4 regions of the Kitasatospora sp. SC0581 genome follow, and region 4 is predicted to be linked to each of the others. Evidence: riboswitches for the same ligand, from Rfam matches in the RefSeq annotation. Region 4 holds a riboswitch; each other region holds the start of a gene.
The links. Region 4 has a riboswitch for cyclic di-AMP ahead of ACLWS4_RS17585 (M23 family metallopeptidase). Riboswitches for the same ligand answer to the same signal wherever they lie in the genome.
Positions count from the first base shown of each region.

Region 1: linked by a shared signal. The riboswitch ahead of ACLWS4_RS04795 (NlpC/P60 family protein) and the one ahead of ACLWS4_RS17585 (M23 family metallopeptidase) in region 4 are both predicted to bind cyclic di-AMP.
Region 2: linked by a shared signal. The riboswitch ahead of ACLWS4_RS30910 (M23 family metallopeptidase) and the one ahead of ACLWS4_RS17585 (M23 family metallopeptidase) in region 4 are both predicted to bind cyclic di-AMP.
Region 3: linked by a shared signal. The riboswitch ahead of ACLWS4_RS00085 (transglycosylase family protein) and the one ahead of ACLWS4_RS17585 (M23 family metallopeptidase) in region 4 are both predicted to bind cyclic di-AMP.

Region 1 is NZ_JBLRWA010000002.1:370,047-372,237, reverse strand. Features, by position in the region: gene ACLWS4_RS04795 (NlpC/P60 family protein) at 1-1,009, opposite strand, end outside; cyclic di-AMP (ydaO/yuaA leader) riboswitch at 1,020-1,173, opposite strand; gene ACLWS4_RS04790 (C40 family peptidase) at 1,512-2,191, opposite strand, start outside.
Region 2 is NZ_JBLRWA010000030.1:24,226-26,416, reverse strand. Features, by position in the region: gene ACLWS4_RS30920 (alpha/beta fold hydrolase) at 1-544, opposite strand, end outside; gene ACLWS4_RS30915 (YiaA/YiaB family inner membrane protein) at 637-927, opposite strand; cyclic di-AMP (ydaO/yuaA leader) riboswitch at 1,123-1,281, shown strand; gene ACLWS4_RS30910 (M23 family metallopeptidase) at 1,294-2,142, shown strand.
Region 3 is NZ_JBLRWA010000001.1:15,454-17,644, forward strand. Features, by position in the region: gene ACLWS4_RS00080 (hypothetical protein) at 1-434, shown strand, start outside; cyclic di-AMP (ydaO/yuaA leader) riboswitch at 885-1,055, shown strand; gene ACLWS4_RS00085 (transglycosylase family protein) at 1,042-2,191, shown strand, end outside.
Region 4 is NZ_JBLRWA010000009.1:235,075-237,265, forward strand. Features, by position in the region: gene ACLWS4_RS17585 (M23 family metallopeptidase) at 136-1,113, opposite strand; cyclic di-AMP (ydaO/yuaA leader) riboswitch at 1,116-1,316, opposite strand; gene ACLWS4_RS17590 (MFS transporter) at 1,668-2,191, shown strand, end outside.

The DNA of each region.
Region 1 (2,191 bases), on a different contig from region 4:
CGACGTGGTGGGCGTCGGTGTAGAAGATCAGCAGGTCGCCGGGCTGGGCCTTGGAGAGGTCCGTCCCGAGCCGGGTGCCGGCCGAGGCCTGCGCCTGCGAGGTGCGCGGCAGCGACACGCCGGCCTGGTTGTACGCCCAGACCATCAGACCGGAGCAGTCGAAGGAGCCCGGGCCGGTGGCGCCCCAGACATACGGGCTGCCGATCTTGGAGGCGGCGGCGGACAGCGCGGCGGCACCGCGCGAGCTGCCGGGGGCCACGTTCACCGGAGCGGTGGTCGTGGGGGCCGAGAGGCTGCCGCGGCTGTTGTCGCGGGAGGCGCGGTCGGCCTGCTGCTGCTGGGCCTGGGCGGCGTCGGCCTTGGCCTTGGCCTCGGCGGCGGCCTTCTCCTCGGCCTGGCGCAGCGCCTGGCGGTCCTGCTCGGTCAGCGTGTTGAGCAGGTCCTGGGCCGCCTTCAGCTTGCCCTGGACCTCGTCCTTGGAGGCCTTCAGCTGCTGGGTGGTCGACTCCAGCTCGGCGAGCTTGCCCTGGGCCTCGTTGCGGTCCTGGTCGAGCTTGCGCTGCTGCTCCTGGAGCTCCTTCAGCTGACCCTTCTGGGTGCTGCCGGCCTGGTTCAGCGCGTCGGCCTGGCTGAGGAAGCTGTCCGGGCTGGAGGAGAACATCAGCTGGACGGTGGGGGATATCCCCCCGTTGCGGTACTGCTCGCCGGCGATCTCGGCGAGGCCGCCCTGGAGCTCGGTGACCTGGGCCTGCTGACGGGCCACCTGGTCCTGCAGGCCGGAGACCTGCTTCTCCAGGTCCTGCTGCTTGGCCTGGGCGGCGTTGTAGTTCTCGGTCGCGACCTCGGCCTGCTCGTTGAGCTGGTCGACCTGCCCCTTGACCTGTTCCTTGGTCGGCTGCGGGTCCGCGTGGGCACCCTGCGCGGAGAGGACGACGGCTGCGGCGGCGACGCCGGTCAGGATCGAGACCCGGGCGCGGCCGGCGGGCTTGGGACGACGATGGGACGCCACGAAGGCGGACTCCTTCTTCCTACGGCCGCCTACCGGGTGAGCTGACGGGTTCGGGCCGGAAGCATGCCCTACGACGCCTCACGGCCGTTCCACCGGCCGACCTGGCGCCGATTCACCCCGGAGGAACGTGGTTCCCCGGCTCCGCTCCGCAGCGCCCCCTACCACTGGGCTCCCCTGTCGGACAGTCGCTTCGACCTGTCCCGCTGCCTTGCGAACTCGACGGTAACCACCGCCGCCACCCTGGCTGGGCGATCGACAGTGCGGTGGTTCGGAGCATGACCCTAGTAACTGAACCGTGATCGGTTCAAATCCTTGTCAGAAAAAAGACAGAAGATTACCCAAGTTCCTTTGTGAAAATGACCGATGGTGACCATTGACGCACACAAGGCTGATCGATTCTCACCATGTGGTCGTCGAAGGGCCGGAAACCCGAAACGCCACCCCGAACGGGGGTGGCGCTTTTCACAGGCCCCCGCGGAAGCCCCTCGGGCGTGTCGGGCCGTCAGACCCGGCGGATGGTGTTGATCGACATCGCGTCGGCCTTCATCACCTTCACCACGTCGCCGGTGTGCGGCGCGTGGACCACCATGCCGTTGCCGATGTACATCCCGACGTGGTGCATGTCGGGGCCGTAGATCACCAGGTCGCCCGGCTGGGCCTGGTCCAGCGAGGGGATCCGGGTGCCGTAGTGGCCCTGCTCCTGCGAGGTGCGCGGCAGCGAGACGCCCGCCTGCCCGTACGCCCAGACCATCAGGCCCGAGCAGTCGAAGGTGGTCGACCCGGTGGCGCCCCACACGTACGGCGAGCCCTGCTTGCTCATCGCCTTGGCCAGCGCCGTGGCCGCGTAGCCGCTGGCCGGCGGCAGGCTGCCGAGGTCGACCCGGTCGCTGCCGCGCGAGGCGCGGTCGTCCTGCGCCTGCTGGGCCCGCAGCGCGGCGCGGTCGGCGGAGCTCAGCGAGTTCAGCAGGTCCTGGGCGGCCTTCAGCTTGGTGTTGACGTCCGACTTGGCCTGGTTCAGGTCCTTGGTGGTGGTGTCCAGCGAGGCGAGCACGGCGGCCGCCTCGGTCTTCTCCTGGTCCAGCCGGCGCTGCTGGTCCAGCAGCCCCTTGAGCGCCTCGGCCTGACTGGTGCTGGCCTGCTGGACGGTGGAGGCCTTGTCCAGGTAGCCGGACGGGTCCGAGG
Region 2 (2,191 bases), on a different contig from region 4:
GGCGCAGGTAGAAGCCCCAGGCGGCCGGCCAGTGGACGAGGGCGGCGCCCATCAGGCCCATGGCGCCGCGCATCAGGGCGCCCTGCGGCGGGTTCTCGACGAAGGCGTTGAGCAGGACGATCCCGGCGACCCGCTCGGGGGCGTCCCCGGCGGCCTTGACGACGGTGGCCCCGGTGTACGAGTTCCCGGCGAGGACGGCGCGCTCGATGCCGAGGTGGTCGAGCAGGGCGAGGACGTCGCCGGCGAGGGCGGCGGGGCCGTAGTCGTCCCAGGTGATCGAGGATTCGCCGAAGCCCCGCAGGTCCATGGTGACGACCCGGTGGCCGGCGGCGACGAGCAGCGGGCGCAGGTGCCGGTACGCGGCCCGGCTGTCGAGCATGCCGGGGAGCAGGACGACCGGGGTGCCGTCGCCCTGCCGGGTGTCGTCGTAGGCGATCCGGCCGCCGGGGACGGTGAGGTACTGGGTGCTCGGGGTGATGGTGCCGTTCATGGGGTCCTCCTCGGGCCGCCGGTGCGGGGCATCGGCGTTGCTGCCGATAGCCATAAAGCTAAGGCTAATAGCCTTAGCCGTCAAGCGGTCGGGCGTCGGAGGCGTCGGAGGCGTCGGAGGCGTCGGAGAAGAGGGGGAGGAAGCGGTCAGACCCCTTCGACCTTGAACGGGTCGTGCTCGCTGAGCAGCTTCTCCAGCCGGGCCTGGTCCACCCGGGTGACCATGTCGTTGGACTCCTGCCGGTCCCGGATCACCTTCGCCAGCGTGAACGCGGAGCTGACCGTGAAGAGGAGGCCGAGCCCGAGGAAGGCCCGGGTCCACCCGCCGACCGGCAGGTAGATGATCCCCACGGCGAGGGCGGTGCCCGACAGGGCGAAGGACAGGACGGCCTGGAGGTAGTAGGCGGCCGTGGTGCGGGTCTGCATCGGTGCGCTCATGGCGTCAGGATGCTGCGGTCCGGCCGGGCCGCACATGAGTAGGCGTACTCAGATGGGGCCGTGCATGAGGGACCGTTCGTTGACGTCCGATCACCTGCCGCGGGGCTGCTCCGAACGGATGGCTTGGAATCAGAGCCTCCTAGGATTAACGTTTGATAACGCAGCGCGGTTGTCAACGCCGTACCCAGACGGCACCGTGCGCCGTCGCCTAATCCCACCGACCGGCCTCCGGGCAGGTCAGGGAGCCGGGGAACCACGTTCCTTGGGGTGAATCGGCGGGGCTCCGGCCCGGCCGTAGGAGACCTTCCTGCTCCGAACCCGTCAGCTAACCCGGTAGGCGCGAAGGAAGGAAAGGAGCGCGCCTCCGTGGCGTCGACGCACACCCCGGCACACCCGGCCGGCTTCGCAGCCGGTACCCAGCTCCTCGACCACCCCGGTCCGGACGGCCCCGAGGCCTTCGGCCCGGAGGACTTCGCCGCGGAGGCCGAGACCAACCGCCACCGGATGCCGCGTCAGACCCGCGGAACCTCCCCGCTGCTCGGCGTCACCGCCGTCGCCGCCACCCTGGGTGCCACCGGCTTCACCTCGGCGACCCCGGCCGCCGCCCCCGCCATCGAGGCCCCGGACGAGACGGCGGTCGCCCTCTCCGCCGACCCCGGCCTCGCGCTCGCCGCCCGCATCCAGAACCAGGCCGACAGCCAGCGCACCGCCGCCGAGGAGACCGCCCGGCTCCAGGCCGCCCAGGAGGCGGAGGCCAAGGCCGCCGCCAAGGAGGCCGAGGCCAAGCGCGCCGCCGAGGAGGCCGAGCGGGCCAAGGCCGCCGCCCTCACCCTCCCGGTGACGGACTACCGGCTCTCCGCCCACTACGGCCAGAGCGCCCGCTACTGGGCCAACCTGCACACCGGCCTGGACTTCGCCGCCGACACCGGCACCCCGGTCCACGCGCTCGGCCAGGGCACCATCACCTCGGCCGGCTGGGCCGGCTCGTACGGCTACCGGATCGTCGAGACCCTGCCCGACGGCACCGAGATCTGGTACTGCCACCTCTCCGCGATCACCAAGGGCTCCGGCAAGGTCGCCGCCGGTCAGCAGATCGGCAAGGTCGGCGCGACCGGCAACGTCACCGGCCCGCACCTGCACATGGAGGTCCGCCCCGGCGGCGGCGCCCCGGTCGACCCGGAGCCCTGGCTCCAGCAGCGCGGCCTCAACCCCTGACGCACCCGCCCTGAGGCACCCGCCCGGGCGGACCCAGCGCGAAGCCCCC
Region 3 (2,191 bases), on a different contig from region 4:
TGACCACCGTCGGCGGCGAGGACGCGGCCGCCGCGGCCGGCATCACCGGCGTGCTGCTGGCCGCCCGGCTGGCCGTGCCGGTCGTCGCCGCCGCGCTCGACGTGCCCGGCTCGGTGGCCGCGGCCGTCAACCACCTCAAGGACACCGGCTCGCAGCGCCCGGCGCTGGCCCCGCTGGTGATCGGCCCGGAGGCGGACTCCGAGCTGCTCGCCACCGCCGCCGAGGAGACCGGCTGCCCGTCGGCCGCGCCGCTGGGCGCCTACCCGTCGGTCGGCCAGCTGATCGCCTCCACCTACCTGGCCGCGCTGCCCACGCCGTCCCCGGAGGACCTGGCACGGGCCGAGGCGGAGGCGGCGGCCGCCGCCGAGGCCGAGGGGGTCGTGGAGGGCTCCCGTGGCGCCCACGCGGCCGCCGAGGGGCCTGGCGGACGATAAGGACACCGCGCGCGGGTTCGCGCGCACCGAAGGGCCCGGAACGGATCGCGTTCCGGGCCCTTCCGCGTACTTCCCCCACCCCGTCCGTCCCGTACGGGAGTCACCCGGCAATGAAGGGGAATGTCCGTTCTGGCGCTATTTGAAAGGAAATAGGGAGCGTGGATTCACATGCTCCGATCGCGACCGCTCCCCCACCCGCCGGAGTGCGCCACTCCGCGATTCGACGCACCGTCACGCCACTCCTGAGGCGGAGCCAGTTGTCGGCTTCCACAACAGCATTGCCTGAAAACGATCATTTACGATCATGGTGAGTGGCAATTTTGGCAGTTTCCACTAAACCGTGATGCACATCACAGTGGTTTGCAGTTTGAACTTAAGTCTGATTAACGTGCTCCCCGTTCGTGACCACACGAACCCGGTCATCCGCAACGCCGAGTCCTGCCGTCGGATGTCCTGGAAGCGCGAAAACGCACCACGGCAGGAGCGGGGGACCCACAGGTAAGTCGCCCCGGACCGCTCTCCGGAACGGTCCAGGGCTAGGGGTGAAGCCGTGCTCACCGCACGGCCGGGCAACTCCAGCCCGAATCCGACAGCTCACCTCGCAGGCGTGGGAGAGGACCACGTCTTCATGCTGCCCACCAACGGCACCCGTCTGTCCGGCCGTACCCGTCGCGTGATCGCCGCCCTCGGCGTCGCGGGCGTCGGCCTCACCGTCCCCTGCCTCACCACCGGCACCGCCTCGGCCGCCTCCGTCGCCACCTGGGACAAGGTCGCCCAGTGCGAGAGCGGCGGCAACTGGAGCATCAACACCGGCAACGGCTTCTACGGCGGCCTCCAGTTCACCTCCAGCACCTGGTCCGCCTTCGGCGGCACGGCCTACGCGGCCCGCGCCGACCTGGCCGCCAAGGACCAGCAGATCGCCGTCGCCGAGAAGGTCCTCGCCTCGCAGGGCCCCGGCGCCTGGCCGGTCTGCTCGGTCCAGGCCGGGCTCACCAAGGGCGGCGCCGCGGCCGCCGTTGACACCTCGGCGGGTTCGACCGCCGCCAAGCCCGCCGCGCCCGCCCAGAGCGCCAAGCCGGCCGCTCCGGCCGCGAAGCCCAGCGCCAAGCCCGCACAGCCCCAGACCCCCGCCGCGAAGCCCGCCGCGCCCGCCCAGGGCGACGCGCAGGCCTCCACCGACTCCGCCGCCTCCGGCAACCGGAGCGACTGGGTGCAGAAGCGCCAGCAGCAGGCCCAGGGCGGCGACTACACCGTCGTCGAGGGCGACTGGCTGTCCGCGATCGCCGACCAGCACAAGGTGCAGGGCGGCTGGCAGCGGCTGTACGACCTCAACCGCGGCACCCTGACCGAGGGTCCGGACACCATCTACCCGGGCCAGCAGCTGTCCTTCGGCGGCAACGGCCAGGCCCGGGCCGGCCAGTCCTCCGCCGGCACGTCCGGCTCGGACTTCACCTGGTTCGACCGCTCGCAGAAGTCCGGCCAGTCCGCGAACGGCGGTGCCGTGAACGCCCAGCCGACCGCGCAGCCCGAGGCCCCGGCCGCCAAGCCGTCCACCAAGCCGGCCGCGAAGCCCGCCACCAAGCCCGCTCCGCAGCCCCAGGCCCAGACGCAGACCCAGGCGCCGGCCGCGACCGGCAGCATGGCCGCCGCGGTCTCCTTCGCCCAGTCGAAGGTCGGTCAGGCGTACGTCTACGGCGGCACCGGCAACGGCGGCTGGGACTGCTCCGGCCTGACCCAGGCCGCGCTGCGCGCCGCGG
Region 4 (2,191 bases):
TGGGCGTGTCCCGCGCCCATGTCCGCCGTGCGGCGATCACCCGGTCGAGCGGTCACCCGACATGACCATCCCGGGCGATCGGTTCGCCCGCAGCGGCGGTGGTTCCTGGTACCTCGGAGCTCGAAGCCCTCGGGGTCAGAGCGCGACGCCGTGCGCGCGCAGGTAGGCGACCGGGTTGATGTCCGAGCCGTACTCCGAGCCGTTGCGGATCTCGAAGTGCAGGTGCGGGCCGGTCACGTTGCCGGTGGCGCCGGAGAGGCCGATCTGCTGGCCGGCGGTGACGGTCTGACCGATCCTCACGCCGATCGAGGAGAGGTGCGCGTACTCGGCGTAGTGGCCGTCGGCGAGCCTGATCTCGACCTCGTTGCCGTAGGCGCCGCCGTTGCCGGCCTTGACCACGACACCGTTGGCGACGGCGCGCAGCGGGGTGCCGGTGGAGGCGACGAAGTCCTGGCCGGTGTGGTGGCCGGAGGCCCACATCGAGCCGGCCACGCCGTAGGCGGTGCCGAGCCGCGGGCCGGCCAGCGGGGCGACGAAGCCGGAGGTGGCGGCGGCGACCGGAGTGGCGGTCACGGCCTGGGCCGGAACGGCGACCTGGAGCTGGGTCTCGAGCTGCGCGGAGGGCTTGGCGGCCTCGGTCTGCACCTGGACCTGGGCCTGCGGCTTGGCGGCCTGGGTCGCCGGAGCGGACGGCTTGGCGGGCTTGGCCGGGGCGGCGGGCTTCGCCGGGGCGGCGTCGGCGGCCGGGGCGGCGTGGCCGGACAGCGCGAGCTGCTGGCCCGGGAAGATCAGGTTCGGGTTGGCGCCGACGACCGAGCGGTTCTGCTCGTACAGCGCGTGCCAGCCGCCCTCGACGTTCCTGGCGTCGGCGATCTTGGACAGGGTGTCACCGCTGACGACGCGGTAGCTCTCCTGCGCGGCCTGGGCGGCCGGAGCGGCGGCCTGCGTGGCCTGCTTGGCCTCGGTGGAGGCGGCGGCCGGAGCGGCCGGGGTGTGGGCCTGGGCGCTCATCGCGGTGACGAGCGGGAGGGCGAAGGACACACCGGTGACGGCGGTGGCGATGCCGATGCGGGCGGCGCGGGGCAGGGCGATACGACGAGCCTGTGCAGGCATGGAATTTTCCTCTCCGACGCCTGCGAGGTGAGCTGTCGGGTTCGGGCTGGAGTTGCCCGGCCGCTTGCGCGGCTTCACCCCAAGCCGGTCCTGGACGCCCGCGCCCTGAGGCGCGAACTCCAGTCCGGCGACTTACCTGTGGGTCCCCCGCTCCTGCCGTACAGAGTTCGTTTCGAACCACCGGGCAGCGGCAGGACTCGGCGTTCCACCCGGCGGATCCGTCCGGACTGGCCGGGCGGTCGCTGAACTAAAACCCATCCGTTCGGGTGAAGCAATGTCGATCTCTTGAAACGGCAACGATCCCCCCTGTCCCAGTGACCCTCCGCAGGCCCGGACCCACGGTGCGTACACAACCCATTCACCCCCCGCCACTGATCCACGACCCTGCGCCGAGATCGGCCACGCCGCGCACCCGTCCGCTCACGCACCGCCAGCCGCCAACACACCCACCGGTGACCCTTGTCACGTGCGCCTCGGCAGCGCAGGATTCGCCCGTGGCCACCTCCGAGGCCGGCACCCTGCGCCTGGGCACCGCGCAGGGTCGCTGGGTACTAATGGCGACGGTGCTCGGCTCCAGCATGGCGATGCTGGACGGCACCGTGGTGAACGTCGCGCTGCCCCGGATCGGCGCCGACCTCGGCGCCTCCCTCGCGTCCCTGCAATGGACCCTGAACGCCTATCTGCTCACCCTGGCGGGCCTGATCCTGCTCGGCGGCGCGCTCGGCGACCGCTACGGGCGGCGCAAGGTCTTCCTGATCGGCGTGGTCTGGTTCGCCGTCGCCTCCGCGGCCTGCGCCGCCGCGCCGAACATCCACGTGCTGATCGCCGCCCGCGCCGTCCAGGGCATCGGCGGGGCGCTGCTCACCCCCGGCTCGCTCGCCATGCTCCAGGCCGTCTTCCACCCTGACGACCGCTCGGCGGCGGTCGGGCTCTGGTCCGGCCTCGGCGGGGTGTCGGCGGCGGTCGGCCCCTTCCTCGGCGGCTGGCTGGTGGACGGCCCCGGCTGGCGCTGGATCTTCCTGCTGAACCTGCCGCTCGCCGCCGCCGTGATCGCGGTCACCACCCGGTCGGTGCCGGA